DNA from 3 places in the Fictibacillus arsenicus genome. Region 3 is predicted to be linked to each of the others. Evidence: riboswitches for the same ligand, from Rfam matches in the RefSeq annotation. Region 3 holds a riboswitch; each other region holds the start of a gene.
What was found. A riboswitch is a leader RNA that binds a small molecule or an ion and turns the genes downstream of it on or off. The one in region 3 is predicted to bind cobalamin.
Positions count from the first base shown of each region.

Region 1 (5,853 bases), 600 kb from region 3:
GATATATACCGTTCCTTTTAAAGGTTTCATTACACCGCTCAGCATCTTCATAAGGGTTGTTTTGCCGCTTCCGTTTGGACCGATGATTCCTGTCAATTGCCCTCTTTCAACTGAGAGCGAAATCTCTTTAAGTACCGTCTTACCGTCATATCCTCCAGATACTTGATCAACGTGAATCATGAACCCACCCTCTTTTTTCGATAAGAAATAAAAATTATAGCAAACACAGGACTGCCTATAATGGCTGTCAAAACACCGATCGGCAGTTCTGTCGGCGAAATAATCGTTCGTGCGATAACATCAATCAATACGAGGAAGATACCTCCAAGCACCATAGATAATGGCAATAAATGACGATGGTCAGTGCCCCAAAGTTTTCTGGCTATGTGTGGGATAACGAGCCCTACAAATCCAATCGTTCCAGAAACCGCTACCGCGGATCCAGTCAGTATCGAAGCAGCCAGTAAAATCCATTTCGTGTGCCCCTTTACATTAACACCAGTAGATCTAGCATCTTCCCTGCTGAAGGACATCGCATTTAATTCCCTGCTGTTAAACATTAGTATAATAAAGCCAATTATCAGGAATGGGGTGACGAGTTGAACGTACGGCCAGCCCCTCATCGAGACACTTCCTAATAGCCAGCCGATGATCTGCCGAAGCTCTTCACCCGTCAGCGCGATTAATAAGGAAACTAGCGCACCAAGGAATGAACTCGATAAAATGCCGGCAAGGATGATCGTTTCAATCGACATTTCCCGTTGGACAATTCGGGCAAGGCCCAGCACTCCAATTAATGCAACGAAGCCGCCAAGCACACTGACCACTGGTAGTGTGAAATCTTGCAGAAAAGGCAGCTGGAAGCTGAAAAACAAAACACAGACTGCCCCAAGTGCTGAACCAGACGAAACCCCGAGTGTGTATGGGTCAGCGAGCGGATTTTTTAAGAGTCCCTGAAATGCAGTTCCTGCCAAAGCCAGGGAACAGCCGACCATTGTAGCTAATAGTACTCTTGGAAATCGAATTTGCATGACTATATTTATTGTTGAAGCTTCAATGCCAGCAGGCAGCTTCGTATGAAAAATTTCTGAACAAACAATTTGAAAAACATGAGCCAGGGGAATTGGCACACTTCCTGCCGATACCCCAAGTCCGATGGTAAAGAATAAAATAATGATGACACCTAGGTAAGACCAGAATAATTTATTCGGTGAATACATCTGGATAGATAGCTTCGGCAAGCTCCTTCACCCCTTCGATCAAGCGAGGACCAGGTCTTGTTACTTTATCAGAATGAACATCAAACACTTGCTCATTTTTTACCGCAGAAACATCTTTCCATGCACTTCTTTTCATCACTTGTTCTTTTGCGTTTTCAACATAATAACCGTATGTTGTAATCACTACCTCTGGATTGTAGTTTATCGCTTCTTCTTCTGTTACTTTTACCCAGCCTTGCTGATCACCAGCTGCATTGGTTGCGTGAATAGCATTTAACATCTCATCAATAAACGTTCCTTTTCCAGTCGTAAAGATCTCAGGCTCTGGAGAAACCTCTACCCATACTTTTTTCTTTTCTTTTACATGTTTAGCTCGATCTTTAATCTCTTTTAAATCAGCTTTCATGGACTGAATGATCTTTTGTCCTTCTTTTTCCGTACCTGTAGCTTTTGCGATCATCTCGATGGTTGCATAAGTGTCTTCAAAATTAGTTGCATCTTTTACGACAAGAACGGTAATTCCTGCATCTTTAAGCTGTGTTAACCCTGGCTTTGCACTTTCACCACCTGAAGCATGTGCAAGGACAATGTCTGGCTTTAAACCTATAATCTTCTCAACATTAAACTCCATATCCCCGATTTTTTCTTTCTTCAGGGCTGCTTCAGGGTAATTATCAAAATCAGAAACCCCTACGATTTCGTTTTCTAACCCAAGAGCAAAAGCAATCTCCGTATTACTTGGAACCAAGGATACGATACGGTCCGGCTTTTTTTCTATTGTTATTTTTTCTCCTGTATCGTCTGTTATCGAAACAGGAAACTCAGTATGTACATTTGAGTTTTCAGAAGCTTTTTCTGAAGTTGATGTTTTTTCAGCAGAACACCCTGCTATTACACCAATGACGAGCATCAGCGTAAACCATATTGTAAGCAATCTTTTCATCTTTCATCTCTCCCCTAGTCTCTCGTATAATTAACCAGCTAAACAAATCGATCGGTACTGCTTCTAAATACTGTTTGAAAGGGGGATTTTTGAAAATAAAAAAAGCCCTCCCTTCGGAGAGCAAAATACAATAAAGTAAACAAAATACGTTAACGTCTACCTATTGCTTTCCCTTTTCCTCGAAGGTACGCACAATCGATTAAGGCAGGTTTCCTGACTCACGGATCAAACAAGCGTAGTTCCCCTTCCCATTCTTATATCGAACAGTGGGCGAATGAACAGCTCTACCGATTACAGTGGCGGGACCGTGTTGGATTTACACCAACTTCCCTTTTAACGTTTTATGCCAAACATAAAACGACCTTAATTCTTATTCAGCTAGTTCTAATTATACAAATATCCATGTAAAAGAAAAGCATATTACAAAAAGTTCGTTGTAGTTGGAGGACTGACCTTTTTAAATCCACATAAAAACACCTCCGAGTTTCTGAGGAACTCGGAGGTGTTTTTTCCACAAAGACAAAATGGCGTTTTGTCTTTGTATGGGGTCAGACCCCTACTTTTGTACTACTTACTTCTTTAGGTTGTAGAATGCGTTCATTCCTGGGTAAACTGCAAGGTTGCCTAGCTCGTCTTCGATGCGAAGAAGCTGGTTGTACTTCGCAACACGGTCTGTACGTGAAGGAGCACCAGTCTTGATTTGTCCAGCGTTTGTCGCAACTGCGATGTCAGCGATTGTGCTGTCTTCAGACTCACCTGAACGGTGAGAGATTACAGCTGTGTAGCCTGCACGCTTAGCCATTTCGATCGCGTCAAATGTTTCAGTCAGCGTACCAATTTGGTTAACTTTGATAAGGATTGAGTTACCGATTCCTTTTTCGATACCTTCAGAAAGCTTTGTTGTGTTTGTAACGAACAAGTCGTCTCCCACTAGCTGAACGCGGTCACCGATGCGCTCTGTTAATAGCTTAAAGCCCTCCCAGTCGTTTTCATCGAGTCCGTCTTCGATTGAAACGATCGGATACTTGTTAACAAGCTCTTCGTAGAATGCAACCATCTCTTCAGATGATTTAACAACACCTTCACCAGAAAGGTGGTATTTGCCGTCTTCTTTCTTGAACAATTCAGAAGCAGCAACGTCCATAGCAAGGCGTACTTCTTCACCTGGCTTGTAGCCAGCTTTTTCGATTGCTTCCATGATTGTTTGAAGAGCTTCTTCGTTTGAACTAAGGTTAGGAGCGAATCCGCCTTCATCACCTACAGCTGTGTTTAAGCCTTTTTCTTTAAGAACGGCTTTTAAGCTGTGGAAGATTTCAGTTCCCATGCGAAGTGCTTCAGGGAAGCTTTCAGCACCAACAGGCATTACCATAAATTCTTGAATATCAACGTTATTGTCAGCGTGCTCTCCACCGTTAAGGATGTTCATCATAGGTACTGGAAGAGTCTTAGAGTTGAATCCTCCAAGGTACATGTAAAGAGGTACGTTTAAGAAATCAGCAGCAGCGTGGGCAACAGCCATGGAAACACCAAGGATTGCGTTGGCACCCAACTTGCCTTTGTTTTCAGTACCATCAAGCTCGATCAACGTTTGGTCGATTCCAACTTGGTCTAATACATCAAAGCCGATTAGCTCAGGAGCGATGTTTTCGTTTACGTTGTTTACTGCGTTCATAACACCTTTTCCAAGGTAACGCTCTTTATCGCCATCACGAAGCTCAACTGCTTCATATTCACCAGTAGAAGCACCAGATGGAACGATTGCGCGTCCGAAAGCGCCTGATTCAGTGTAAACTTCTACTTCAACTGTTGGATTACCACGAGAGTCAAGGACTTCGCGAGCATAAATTTCAATAATCGTTGACATAAAATTCTCTCCTTTTAATAAAAAAGTTTAATGTAAAGGCTCATTACAAAAAGATTCTTGCTTTTAAACATGAGTATGCTTCTAAGACAAGTTGATTGGAGCGGAAATCAACTACTTCTACAATTCGTACAAGGGCCTTTTGCAGCGTTATGCACCTAAGCTCCCCTATTTAATTAACGTTTTACCTGTCATTTCTTTCGGCTGATTGCCTCCTAAAAGAGCTAGAACCGTTGGTGCAAGGTCGGCCAAGATTCCGTCCTGGCGAAGGTCTACTCCCTCTTGGGTAACAATTACCGGTACAGGATTTGTGGTGTGAGCTGTCATCGGGTTGCCTTCCATCGTAATAACCTCATCGGCGTTACCATGGTCAGCTGTAATGATTGCTGCTCCACCTTTTGCAATAATCGCATCTACTACTTTTCCTAAACATTCATCAACTGTTTCAACCGCTTTAATCGTAGGTTCAAGCATTCCAGAGTGACCTACCATATCAGGGTTGGCAAAGTTTAAGATGATTGCGTCATGCTTATCCGCTTCGATCTCTACTAAAAGCGCATCCGTAACTTCATAAGCACTCATTTCAGGCTTTAAGTCATACGTCGCTACTTTTGGCGAGTCGATCAAGATGCGCGTTTCACCAGGAAACTCAGCTTCACGTCCTCCACTGAAGAAGAACGTTACATGCGGATATTTTTCAGTTTCGGCAATACGAAGCTGTTTGAAGTTTTGCTGTGATAAAACCTCTCCGAGCGTATTGTCCAAGTTGGTCGGCTTAAATGCCACGTCACCATCTACTGTTTCACTAAAATGTGTTAAACATACAAAGTGCAGGTTCTTTGGAAACTCTGCTCCGCGGTCGAATCCACGGAAATCTTCATTCGTAAACACTTGTGAGATTTGAATGGCACGGTCAGGACGGAAGTTACAGAAAATGACTGCGTCTCCATCTTGAATGGTCGCTACTGGCTCGCCATTTTCTTTTTTTAGAACAGACGGCAAGACGAACTCGTCATGAACGCCGTTGCTGTAAGAGTCTTCTACTACCTCGAACGGATCTCTGTAATCAGGACCTTCACCATAAACCATCGCACGGTACGATTTTTCTACACGATCCCATCGCTTGTCGCGGTCCATGGAATAATAGCGGCCTGATAATGTTGCAATTTCACCAACACCAAGTTCATTCATCTTATCGACTGTTGTTTGAATGTAGCCTTTTGCAGATTGAGGGGGTACATCACGCCCGTCCAAGAATCCGTGCAGATATACCTTTTCTACATTCTGCTTTTTAGCAAGATCAAGCAGTGATAAGATGTGTTCGATGTGGCTGTGGATTCCACCATCAGAAAGCAATCCGAAGATATGAAGAGCTTTGCCAGTTTGCTTCACATGGTTCATGGCTTCGATAAATGTTTGATTTTCGTAAAAATCGCCTTCTTTAATCGATAAATTCACGCGAGTCAAACTTTGATACACGATACGTCCTGCACCGATGTTTAAGTGACCCACTTCCGAATTTCCCATTTGACCATCAGGAAGACCAACAGCTTCCCCACTAGCAGTTAGTTGTGCATGCGGATACGTTTCCCAGTAGCGGTCAAAGTTGGGCTTTTTCGCTTGTGCAACAGCATTACCTTTGTCTTCATTACGGCAAGCAAAGCCGTCTAAGATGATTAAAGCTACCGGTTTTTTACTCATCGGCTAACACCCTCCAAAAGCTGAAGGTAAGATTTTGGCTCAAGGCTGGCACCGCCAACTAATGCACCATCGATGTCTGACATGCTCATTAACTCTTTGATGTTGTCAGGCTTTACACTGCCGCCGTA
Region 1 is NZ_CP016761.1:3,161,878-3,167,730, forward strand. Features, by position in the region: gene ABE41_RS16195 (heme ABC transporter ATP-binding protein) at 1-180, opposite strand, end outside; gene ABE41_RS16200 (FecCD family ABC transporter permease) at 177-1,241, opposite strand; gene ABE41_RS16205 (ABC transporter substrate-binding protein) at 1,204-2,163, opposite strand; cobalamin riboswitch at 2,350-2,544, opposite strand; gene eno (phosphopyruvate hydratase) at 2,735-4,027, opposite strand; gene gpmI (2,3-bisphosphoglycerate-independent phosphoglycerate mutase) at 4,193-5,725, opposite strand; gene tpiA (triose-phosphate isomerase) at 5,722-5,853, opposite strand, start outside.
Region 1: another riboswitch for cobalamin. It lies ahead of ABE41_RS16205 (ABC transporter substrate-binding protein); the one in region 3 lies ahead of ABE41_RS13285 (ribonucleoside-diphosphate reductase subunit alpha).

Region 2 (5,853 bases), 1.8 Mb from region 3:
GGTGAACGAAGAATAGCAGCAACAGCCTTCTTAACTTTTGTAGCTTTAGGTGAAGATAAAAAGCCCGTTGATGTTCCGCAGGTGATTCCTGAGACAGAAGAAGAGAAGTTCTTATATGATACAGCTAAAGAAAGAGCAGAAGTCCGAAAGCTGAGACGTATGAAAAGTAAAGAATTAGCAGCTGTCATCTCTCTGGATAAACCTTGGGATCTAAAAGAGGAGGTATACGCATGATCACTTTATGCAGTCAAAACGAACTAAAATCGGCACAAGCTGCACTCAATAAATTAGAGCAATCCTATCCTGAACTTTTCGAAAAGCTAATCGATGTTATTAACCTTACCCGTGCTATGCAGCTAAAATATCAGTACATGGGATGCTTAATTATGAATGAGGAACCGGGAAACGCCAAACCTCAATTTGTTATTGGGTCTGTTATTCGATTGTATAAAAAAGAAATGCAAAGATTAACAAGCGACAAGGATATTGAAGAGTTAAGAAAAGTCTTCTTAGAATATAAACATACTGGTTATTCTAGACTTAGCCAGCTTGCTCTAGGAAAAGCACCTGAATCGTTAGCAGGCAGCTCAGCAATTATTCAATAAACATAAGAAAACCTGAGTACAAATTTATCGCACTCAGGTTTTTTTATATGGTCTTAATTTTGGTAATAAAATAATAGTATTTGTACGCAACAATAAGCAGCAGCACTACCCTCACAATCGTACTATCCGCCATTATAAAAGCCACCGCTATCATGGCATCTGCAAACAGATTAATCGTGATTTTCTTTTTTCTCGTCATGGATTTTTCTTTTATGAATTCTTCTAAATGATTTTTGTATATCGATGTTCCTTTGAACCATCGTTCAAACTTTTTAGAACCTTTTACAAAGAAATAAGATGCTAGAAGAAGTAAAGGTGTTGTCGGGATAAGCGGCAAAATGATACCTACAATTCCTAAACCAAGAAATAAGAATCCCAGGGACACATAAAGCATATTCTTGATTTTCACTGAGATTCTCACTCCTTTCATCTCTAACTATCTTACCTTCTTTATTCATGTATGGCTATTGATTCACGTTTTTATATAGCAGGCGCCTTTCTTTTCTCAACGGGGCATTTTCAAAAAATGATATTTCCTCTTCTGTTTCCGGAATAACACTAGGTACAGGAGTTGGTTTTCCATCTTTATCATTCGCAACCATCGTAAGAATAGATGTCGTGTTTAATGTTCTGTTCCCCGTCTCTAAGTTTTGGCACTCAACTTTCACGTACACTTCCATTGAGGTCCTGCCTGTTGAAATGACAAACCCTTCAAGGATTAAAATATCCCCAACTTTTGCAGAGGATAAAAAATTCACATTATCAATGGAAGCCGTAACGACAACCTTTCCGCTGTGTTTCATTGCAGAGATCGCGGCGATTTCATCGATATATGATAATACCGTTCCTCCAAAGATCGTTCCCATATGATTTGTATCCGGAGGCAAAACAAGTTTCGTTTGAATCGTTCTTGAGACATTTGATGATAATTGCTGTACCATACTATTCCTCTTTCCCGAGCTCTCATGCTCCTGTTTTTAGTGGCGGGAATTGGAACGACAAAATAAATACCCATCACAAAGGATGGGCAGGATTGAATACCTAATAGAAACAATCTATTAAAATATCCTCGTCCTATCTTCCCAACTCCCGAAGAAGATCAACACTATAAACATGGCAGGTCTCCTGACTCAGGCTTTACTCTACTCTAAGCCCTTCCCATCTTTAGACAGTGGTTTTGCTTATTTCGTCAGCACATACAGTTGCGGGTACAGCTCTGGATTCTCACCAGATTCCCTATTAAGTCTATAACAGACACCATGATTACCGGATGAATATGAACTTCTATTTTATTATAGGTTGCTGTTAGATCAGTGACAACTACAGCGAATTTATATCCTCAATAATTCTTATCAAATCCTTAACAAATAAGGGTTGTACCTTCATATTGGCTTTAAATTCCCGTGATATGCTGAAAAAAAGACTTGAGGAGGTTATTTTTATGAAGCGTCCAACAGCTTTGATTCTAACAGCACGTTACGGAAGCGGTCATATCCAGGCAGCAAATGCTTTAGCAACTGAACTGCGTAACAATGGATATGAGCCAATCATATCTGATTTATTTGGTGAATCATATCCACTTATGTCTCAAATTACTCAATCTATATTCCTTAAAAGCTTTTCGTATGGTGCCTCATTCTATAAATGGTGGTATTACGGAACGAATAAATTAAACACTAAAGGAATTGCCCAGTTTTCCCGTTATCTAGGCCGAAAAAGGCTGCAAGAACTTATTACAATACACCGTCCTCAGTTTATTATTTCTACTTTCCCTCTTAATTCAGCACCATTTTTGATAAAAAAAGAAAGATACTCCATACCGACATATACCGTAATCACGGACTATTGCGCACATCCATTTTGGATTAACCCATTAGTAGTCCAATATTTTGTAGCAGCTGACATTGTAAAGTATGGGTTGAAAAAACATAACGTTAATGAAAAACGAGTTACCGTAAGCGGTATCCCAATCGGTTCTGAATTTTATTCTACAGCAGATAAACAATCGATATTTAAAAAATATCAAATAACTCCAAGTAACAGAGTTGTGACGATACTAGCTGGTGCACAATGTGTATTGAAAAATGTAAAGGATCTGGCACAGCTCTTGCTAAAGAACCCTTCATTTCAAATCATTGTTGTTTGCGGTAAAAACAGAGCACTTTATGAAAAACTTTTGCCAGTTGCCATTCAGTATCCAAGGTCTTTTCGGTTATTCGGATATGTTGATGAGATCCATGAAATTTTTCGGATTTCTCATTGTCTCATTACAAAACCCGGAGGCATTACGATCACAGAGGCAGCAGCCTTGCAGCTTCCTTTAGTTTTTTACAAGCCAGTACCGGGCCAAGAAGCTGAGAATGCTCGATATTTCAGCCAGCAAGGTGCCGCGATAATAACTCATACCGCCAGTGAAATTGCTGAAAGTGTTCAGGAGCTTTTTGATAATGAGCAACTTATGAAAAATATGAGAGAGCAACTTCGGCATATTCACAAAAACTACTCTGCAAAAGTGATTACAGATTATGCAATCAGCCAATCCGAAGAGCAATCGTTACTATTACCCTAAGGAGGAATCAAAATGGATACTACTTCGCATATTGTCATTGGGTTAGGATTAGGCGCTCTTGCTCAAATGGATCCCGTTGTGACAGGAAGTTCATTGTCTCAAGCCGTTATCTTAGGAACTGTTATCGGATCAAACGCACCAGATGCAGACTGTGTATATAAGCTTAGAGGAAAAGGGAGCTACTTCCGAAATCACCGCGCATGGTCACACTCTTTACCTGCATTGCCACTATGGGGGCTTGCCGTTTCGGGGATCATTCATCCTTTTTTCGATGATTCCTCATTCCTGCATCTATTTATGTGGACGTTTCTTGCTGTAATTCTTCATGTGGTATTTGATCTTTTTAATGTATATGGGACACAAGCTGCAAGACCTATCTCATCCAAGTGGATCTCCTTTGACTCCATTCCATTAGTCGACCTGTTTATATTAGGATTGCATGCAATCGGCTTTGCATTAATCCCTTTCTTTGAACCCGGAATTATTTTCGCTTTTATTTATTTGATTATACTTTTGCACATTGTATATCGGACTTTTTATGCTAGACGAATCAAAAAACATTTGGGGTTATACTTTTCGGAAGCCATCCGAATCAAGCTAATACCAAGACCAGATTTGCTAACGTGGGACTTTTTAATCGATAATGAAGATCAATTTATATTTGGTACTTATACGGCAAGAAGGATTAAAATTGAACACAAATTTCCTAAACAAATCGACAACCCTGGCTTAATTGAGAAAAGTAAAAAAGAACAAAAGGTTTCAGATTTTCTTTCCTCTACAGAGTTTGCATACCCTTTTGTAAAAAAGACAAAAAGCGGTTTCTTTGTTATGTGGAGGGACCTGCGGTTTCGAGAAAGCAAAACCTACTTTCCCTACCATGCCATTATGTATATAACTTACGATTATAAGTTCAAAAGTACTTATATAGATAAGATCTATTCGTTAAAAAACTATAAGAAAGTGTTACGGGAATTAGAAAGAAACTGCACAACAGAAAATGAGCAATCTACAAAAAAACTCAAGCATGTTTCAGCTTGAGTTTTTTCTGCGTTCTATTAAATGATCTTCCTCTTTATTTCAGTCCCTTCATTACAAACGCTACCAAGCGCCATGCCCCATCACCTAGTTCGCTAGATATTTCAAGATCAATTTCCTTTCCTGTACTTCCTCCATCCAATTCAAAGCTAAGCCATTTAAATTGACCTGGATCCAAAGCATAGCCAGCCTCGGCTAATAGTTTGTTGTCTGATCGTATGATGGTGTTTGCAGATCCATAAACGGAATCACCAGTCAGGAAGTAAACTTTGTGGATTCCAGCAGGTACGTTTACTCTAAAAATAGTAAGCTCTTCTCGTGATGCTATTAAATCACGTTGCAATGCATCAGCATTACCTCTATCTCTAGCAAATGGTGCTGTACCAACCCATCCGTATCCGTTTGAAACTTCCCATGTATCTTCAGGAACCAATCTCTTGTATGTCGGAAAAATTGGCGTTGTGCTGCTTCCGCCGTCTAAAGCAAGCTGAACATTTTCACCTGATAATGCTGATACCACTTGAATGTCCCGCGGCGGACCATATACGGCCGTTTCTCCAGCATCCACTTCTACACGAAGCCTTTCTGCTGCGGGCATTTCTGCAGGAGGAGTTACCAACACATCAAATACAGCCTCGTCTGATGGTTCAAGTACTTTTGTGACGTTCTCGCTCTTCCATCCAGTTGGAACAGGAATGTTCACGCTCACTTCTACTTGCTTTGCTGTACCATTACTTAATGTTACTTTAACAGGGCTTGGCTGACCTGCCATCATGGTGTCAGCTGCAATACGAGTAATGTCTACCCCACCGATTCTGACTGCTCCTGCTTTTCCATTTTTCACTGTAAAAGAAGCCAGCGTTACTGCAACTGCGTCTGGATTACTTGGAGAAGACACAACTCGATAATCAGATTCCCACGACTTATGTGTGACATGGCATTTCACATACCCGCGATAATCCCCATCAAAGAATTTAACATGCTGATTAACGGAAAGTGCTGCTTCTATTTGATTTTTCCATCCACATCCTGAACTTATTGACGTTCCGACAAATTCTGTTGCCAATGTTTTAGAGCTTGAGTCGTTAAAATCTTCCTTCAGATCGTTTACCCAGCTTGAGTGCCAGTCACCGCTCAGAACGACCGGATTAGAAGGCTCATATTTTTTAATAAAAGAAAATAGACGGTCTCGATCTGCAGAATAGCCATCCCATTGGTCGTGATTAACGCTAATTCCTTCACCTGGGTCATAATCGTACTGTGCCATCATGGTCTGCTGAGCGATTACGTTCCATCTAGAACGTGAATCCCGAAGATTTTTCAAGAGCCACTCTGCTTGTTCAGATCCAACAAGCGTTCGGTTAGTATTTGACGCTTCAGGATCAAGAGGTCCACCAGGAAACCCGCTTCCTACTTGATTATCCCTGTATTGCCTCGTATCTAAAATACTAAATTCTATTAAGCTGCCAAACGTAAACTTACGGTAAAGAAGCATATCTGGACCGTTCGGCTTTGATCTTCGTCTTAGCGGCATGTGTTCATAATACGCTTGAAAAGCTGCTGCGCGAACAGCGAGGAATCGTTCACGCTCACCTTCCGGATAATTCGGATCAGAAATATCATCAGACCAATCATTGTCTA
Region 2 is NZ_CP016761.1:293,706-299,558, reverse strand. Features, by position in the region: gene ABE41_RS01725 (acyl-CoA thioesterase) at 1-234, shown strand, start outside; gene ABE41_RS01720 (hypothetical protein) at 231-605, shown strand; gene ABE41_RS01715 (YbaN family protein) at 649-1,014, opposite strand; gene ABE41_RS01710 (acyl-CoA thioesterase) at 1,070-1,546, opposite strand; cobalamin riboswitch at 1,704-1,882, opposite strand; gene ABE41_RS01705 (MGDG synthase family glycosyltransferase) at 2,047-3,174, shown strand; gene ABE41_RS01700 (metal-dependent hydrolase) at 3,187-4,215, shown strand; gene ABE41_RS01695 (alkaline phosphatase D family protein) at 4,250-5,853, opposite strand, start outside.
Region 2: another riboswitch for cobalamin. It lies ahead of ABE41_RS01710 (acyl-CoA thioesterase); the one in region 3 lies ahead of ABE41_RS13285 (ribonucleoside-diphosphate reductase subunit alpha).

Region 3 (5,853 bases):
CGCTGCCTACACTTATACAAAAAGTATGCGTTAAAGGTGGTATTACTGGTGAAGGAATTAAGATCTTAAGCAGTGAAATGGATGAAGTATTCGATCATGTCATACAGCGGACACATGAAAAATATCACGAAGAATGCGAAAAAGTTAGTCAGCAATTCGAGGTAAAGGAAGAACTAAAGTAATTTTTCTTATGCAGTTCAGTATAAAAGACTTTAAAGAAAAAAGCCGGAATGAATATCCGGCTTTTTATAATTCATCAAATCCATTTTCGTCAGAAACCTTAGTGTACTGTCTCGATTTCTGTTCAAAAAAATCACTTTTTCCTGAATTAACATCAGAATATGCTTTTATCCAAGGAAGAGGATTTTTCTTATATTCGGGATATAACTTTTCAAATCCTAGTTCGTTTAATCTTTTATTCGCCATAAACTTGATATAGTCTTCCAAGTCGGTCTTATTAATTCCTTCGAATGAATCTCCAATAATATATTTACTCCATTTGATTTCCAGCTCAACGGCAGTTTTAAACGTTTCCCTTGCAAATTGATGCAGTTCTTCTTTATCAATTTCCGGAAAATCTTTAAGTACAGCCTTGAATATATTGCAAAACAAGTACACGTGAAGCTGTTCATCTCTGTTTATATAATTGATCATCGTTGATGTGGATACCATCTTTTGATTTCTTGCTAAGTTATAAAAGAAACTGAAACCAGAATAAAAATTTAATCCTTCTAAGATCACATCATAAATAATTGATTTTATGAAAGTTTCCGGGTTAGGGTTCTTTATAAATTCCTCATAGCCTTTTGCGATAAAATCATTTCTCTCAAGCAGTACTTGATCTGTTTTCCAATATTCAAAAATTTCATCTTGTTTCCACTTTGGAACGAGTGATGATAATACGTAAGAATACGATTGATTATGAACAACCTCTTGAAAGGAGAGGGTTGCCATAAGCGCTGAAAGACTCGAGTCTGTTAAATAAGCCGAAACTCTGCTTGAATAATCAGTTTGTACACTATCTAAAAACGCGAGAAGCCCGATTATTTTATTAAATGTATCCTTCTCTTTCTCAGATAGATTAACATATTGTTTACTGTCACTGGACATATTGATCTCAAATGGCGTCCAAAAGTTTGACAGCATGTTTTTATATAATGGGTAAGCCCACGGAAAACGGACGTCGTCCCAATTCAGGATGTTGGAGCTATGTCCATTAATAACACTTGTAGAAGCATTTGGTGCACTGGTATCATATATTTTTCTTTCTTGTAATTTTGTGTTCACTTTAACTTTCACAGCTTTCACACCCTTCAAGTTCGATTGAAGTTGATCTTGTGTAATAAGTTGTTTTAAGTCCTTTTTCAAAACTAAGCAGATGAAGGTCCAGCAGCTCTTTTGCTTTTATGTTGTGAGTTACATAAAGGTTAAATGATATAGACTGATCAACATGTCTCTGCCTAGCTGCATTCTGTACTATGCTCCACCTTTGATCAATATGAAAAGCTGATTTATAGAACCATGTGGTCTCTGCGTTCAAATCAGGAGCAGTTACAGGTATTTTATAATTTTTCTTTTCTTCCGAATAAAACTTTTTAAAGATTGGATCTACACTAGGCGTTGAATTAGCAATGATTGAGGTTGATGAATTTGGTGCAACTGCAATCAGATAACCGTTCCGTATTCCTTGGCTTCTTACTTTTTCTCTTAAATAGCGCCATTCTTCAGCTTCATAATTTCTTTTTGCAAAATAGTCTCCAGAATGCCAATCTGAACCTGAAAAAGCAGGGTATTTACCTTTTGCTTTCGCCAAATCACTGCTCGCACTTATGACGTAATAATTAATCTTTTCATAAAGTTTGTCTGCAAAAGTGACGGCTTCTTCACTTTCCCATTTGATCCCCTCTTTTGCAAGAAGATGATGCCAGCCAAACGTTCCGACACCTATTGCTCTATATTTTTTATTCGTAAGAACTGCCTGCGGAACATCTATGGAGTTAAGATCAATTACGTTATCGAGCATTCTGACTTGAATATCAATCACTCTTTTCAACACATTATCTCCAACTACTTTTGCCAACGAGAGAGATGATAGGTTACAGACAACAAAGTCTCCTGGAGTTTTTCGAATGATGATCTCTCCATCTTCAGTTTCTTCTGATTGAACTGTGGTTGCAGACATGTTCTGCATAATTTCGGTACATAGATTAGATGCATAAACCATACCTTGATGCGGATTAGGATTAAGTCTATTAACAGTATCTCGATAAAACATAAATGGTGTGCCTGTTTCAAGCTGAGACTTCATTATTCTTTTCATTACTTCTATCGCAGGAATACATTTTTTTGATATTCTTTCATCGATTAAGCACTCTGTATATTTTTCCCTGAAACTGCCGTTTCCTTTTTGCTCATCATATGAATCCTCCAGCGAATAGCCTTTGAAGCGTCTCACTTCATGCGGATCAAATAAATACCAGTCATCACGCTTTTCTACTTTTTCCATAAATAAATCCGGAATACAGACCCCTGTAAAAAGATCATGGGTCCTCATTCTTTCATCGCCATTGTTTAATTTTGCATCTAAAAATTCCAATATATCTTTATGCCACACATCCAGATAAACTGCAATTGCCCCTTGCCTCTGTCCAAGCTGATCTACGGAAACGGCTGTATTGTTCAATTGTTTCATCCATGGTATAACTCCGGAAGAATTGCCTTTAAATCCTCTTATATCAGAACCTCTTGAACGGATTTTGCCGAGGTAAATTCCAAGTCCTCCTCCTCCTTTTGATACAGTCGCCGCATCAGTATTTGAATCAAAAATACCGCGAAGACTATCGTCGATTGTATCAATGAAACAAGAACTAAGCTGTCCATAGCTCTTACCTGCATTCGCTAAAGTTGGAGTAGCGACAGTCATGTACTGATTTGAAAGTGCCCAATATGCTTCTTTTACAAGCTCCATCCGATGTTTACGATCCTCATCTTTCATTAAGAAAAGAGCAATCACCATCCAGCGTTCTTGCGGCAGTTCATATAACTCATGGTTAAATCCTTTAGCGAGATATCTGTCAGCTAGAGTCTTTAACCCGATATATGTAAAAAGTTCATCTTTTTCAGGTTCAATCCACTTCTCTGCTTCTTTAATTTCTTGAGCACTATAAGAAGAGAGAATCGTAGCATCATAGATTTCCAGGTCTACTAAATGCTCAATAAGCCCGTATAAATTAGAATATGGTGGTTTCTCACCAGCTCCTTTATTTAATTGCACTTCTTCATACAGCTGCTTTAAATAGAGGCGTGCTGCTACAAATGTCCATTGTGGTTCTTCCATACTTAAACAATTTAAAGCCTCCATGATTAACTGCCTGAATACCGCAGAACGATTGTTATTTTTTAATTCTAAGTCTTCAGCTCTTTTCAAAAACAGTTCTCCCTGAAGTTCAGGAAATGATGCAACACAATCCCGCAGCCATTCCCCGAGAGACGATTTCGCTACTGTATTTTCCATTTACGGTCCACTCCTTAGTAAAATATAAAAAACCCCTCTTCATCAGGAAGAGGGGTAAGGAACGTATAGAAAACTTACAAGACTATAGCTTGAGTTAAATACCGTTCTTTCTCCCAATCCCCGAGGAAAAGAAAACAAGAGATTCAGGCAGGTCTACTGGCTTATGCTTCATCCTACTTTGGGCCTTCCCATACAGCAGCCATTTTCATAGCTAATCTGTACAGTGGCAGTTCCATTTCGTCCACAATTACAGTTGCGGGGACAGCTTCGGCATTTCACCGAATTCCCTTTTAAGCCGGACAATCACCGGCACCTGAAATCTCCATATATAGGTTTGTATCATTTACTTTGACACCAAATATAGTAATTGTCAATGAAAAAGTATTTTCAAAGACTCCTATTATTGTGCCACATAACCTCCATCAATTACAATCGCTTGGCCAGTAACACCTTTTGCTTTTTCACTTGAGAGAAAAATCGTATAATCAGCAATTTCCTGCACATCTAATAAGCGTTTCTGAGGAACTAAAGGATAGATGACTTCTTCTAAAACTTTTTCAAGTTCCACTTTACGTGTTTTTGCAAGGTCTTGAAGCTGACCTCTAACAAGTGGAGTATCTACATAACCAGGACAAACAGCATTTACCGTTATGCCATATTCTGCTCCTTCTAAAGCGGCTACTTTCGTTAAACCGATAACGCCGTGTTTAGCACTGTTGTAAGCTGCTTTTCCGGCGAATCCTACTAGTCCATTAATAGACGCCATATTGATAATACGTCCGAACCCTTGTTTTTTCATGATTGGGAACACGTGCTTCGTTGCCATAAATGGAGCAGTAAGCATTACACTTATCAACTGCTGAAATTTTTCAGTTGGAAACTCTTCTAGCGGTGATACAAATTGCAGTCCAGCATTATTGATCAATACATCAATCCGATTATAGTGCTGAAGTGTTTCATCGAGTGCACCCCTCAAATCGTCTTCATCTGTTACATTGCAGCCTAATCCTAAACAATTATATCCTTTATTGTTAAGTTCATCCGCAGCATTCTTTGCTTTATCACCATTCAGATCACTTATTACAACTATTGCCCCGTTCTGAGCAAATGATTTAGCTAACTCAAGACCGATTCCGCTTGCTGCCCCTGTAATAAAAACAACTTTTTCTTTTACGAACGACTCCACAGATATCCGCTCCTTAACTTAAATGACTTATACGATCCCGAACATGTAATATAATCCTATAATAACAAAAACAGCTGCTGTTTTAATAAGGGTCATTGCAAAGATATCGATATACGCCTGCTTATGAGTGAGACCTGTTACCGCTAAAAGGGTAATTACAGCACCGTTGTGAGGCAAAGTATCCATGCCGCCACTCGCCATAGATGCAACACGGTGAAGAACTTCTGTATCGATTCCAAGCTTGTTTGCTTGTTCGACATAGGTTTCACTCATCGTTGCCAGTGCAATACTCATACCGCCTGAAGCTGAACCTGTAATACCCGCTAGCGTAGTGGTTGTAACAGCTTCGTTTACTAATGGGTCTTTAATCGTATTTGACATAGCATTATTTACAGCTGTAAAACCTGGGAGTGCTGCGATAACACCGCCAAATCCATATTCTGACGCAGTGTTTAGAGTAGCAAGCAGTGCACCGCCGATGGATAAATTGATTCCTTTGTTAAAGTTGTTCTTGATTCTTTTAAAAGAAAACAGCAGTACTGTGATAATCCCAATAACTAGAGCTCCTTCAACAGCCCATACAGCTGCAAGTGTTGGAATTTGGATCTCCGGTACATTTTTCATACCAATTGCTGAGAAATCAAATGTCTTTCCATAATATTTTGGTATAAGAACCGTAAACCATTTATTAAAAACACCTACTAAAATAAGGGGCAAGATCGCGATAAAAGCATTTGGAAGCTCCTCAGATTCGAGTTTCTCAGGTTCGTTGCTATGGCCTGTACCATACCCTTCACCTTTAGCTGCTGCCTGTCTTCTTCTCCATTCTAAGTAAACCATCCCAAGAACAAAAACGAACAAACCTCCGATAAATCCTAACCAAGGTGCAGCCCACGTGGTTGTTCCGAAGAATGATGTCGGAATAATATTTTGTATCTGCGGACTTCCTGGAAAAGCATCCATCGTAAATGTAAAGGCACCAAGTGCAATTGTTCCGGGAATAAGCCTCTTTGGAATATCTGCAAGCTTAAATAATTCGGCAGCAAATGGATAAAGTGCAAATGCCACAACGAAAAGTGAAACCCCGCCATAAGTAAGAATAGCTCCTACTAGTACAATTGCAAGCATTGCACGAGACGGTCCGATTAGTTTG
Region 3 is NZ_CP016761.1:2,563,850-2,569,702, forward strand. Features, by position in the region: gene comER (late competence protein ComER) at 1-182, shown strand, start outside; gene ABE41_RS13280 (ribonucleotide-diphosphate reductase subunit beta) at 247-1,299, opposite strand; gene ABE41_RS13285 (ribonucleoside-diphosphate reductase subunit alpha) at 1,289-3,514, opposite strand; cobalamin riboswitch at 3,644-3,845, opposite strand; gene ABE41_RS13290 (3-hydroxybutyrate dehydrogenase) at 3,915-4,700, opposite strand; gene ABE41_RS13295 (GntP family permease) at 4,728-5,853, opposite strand, start outside.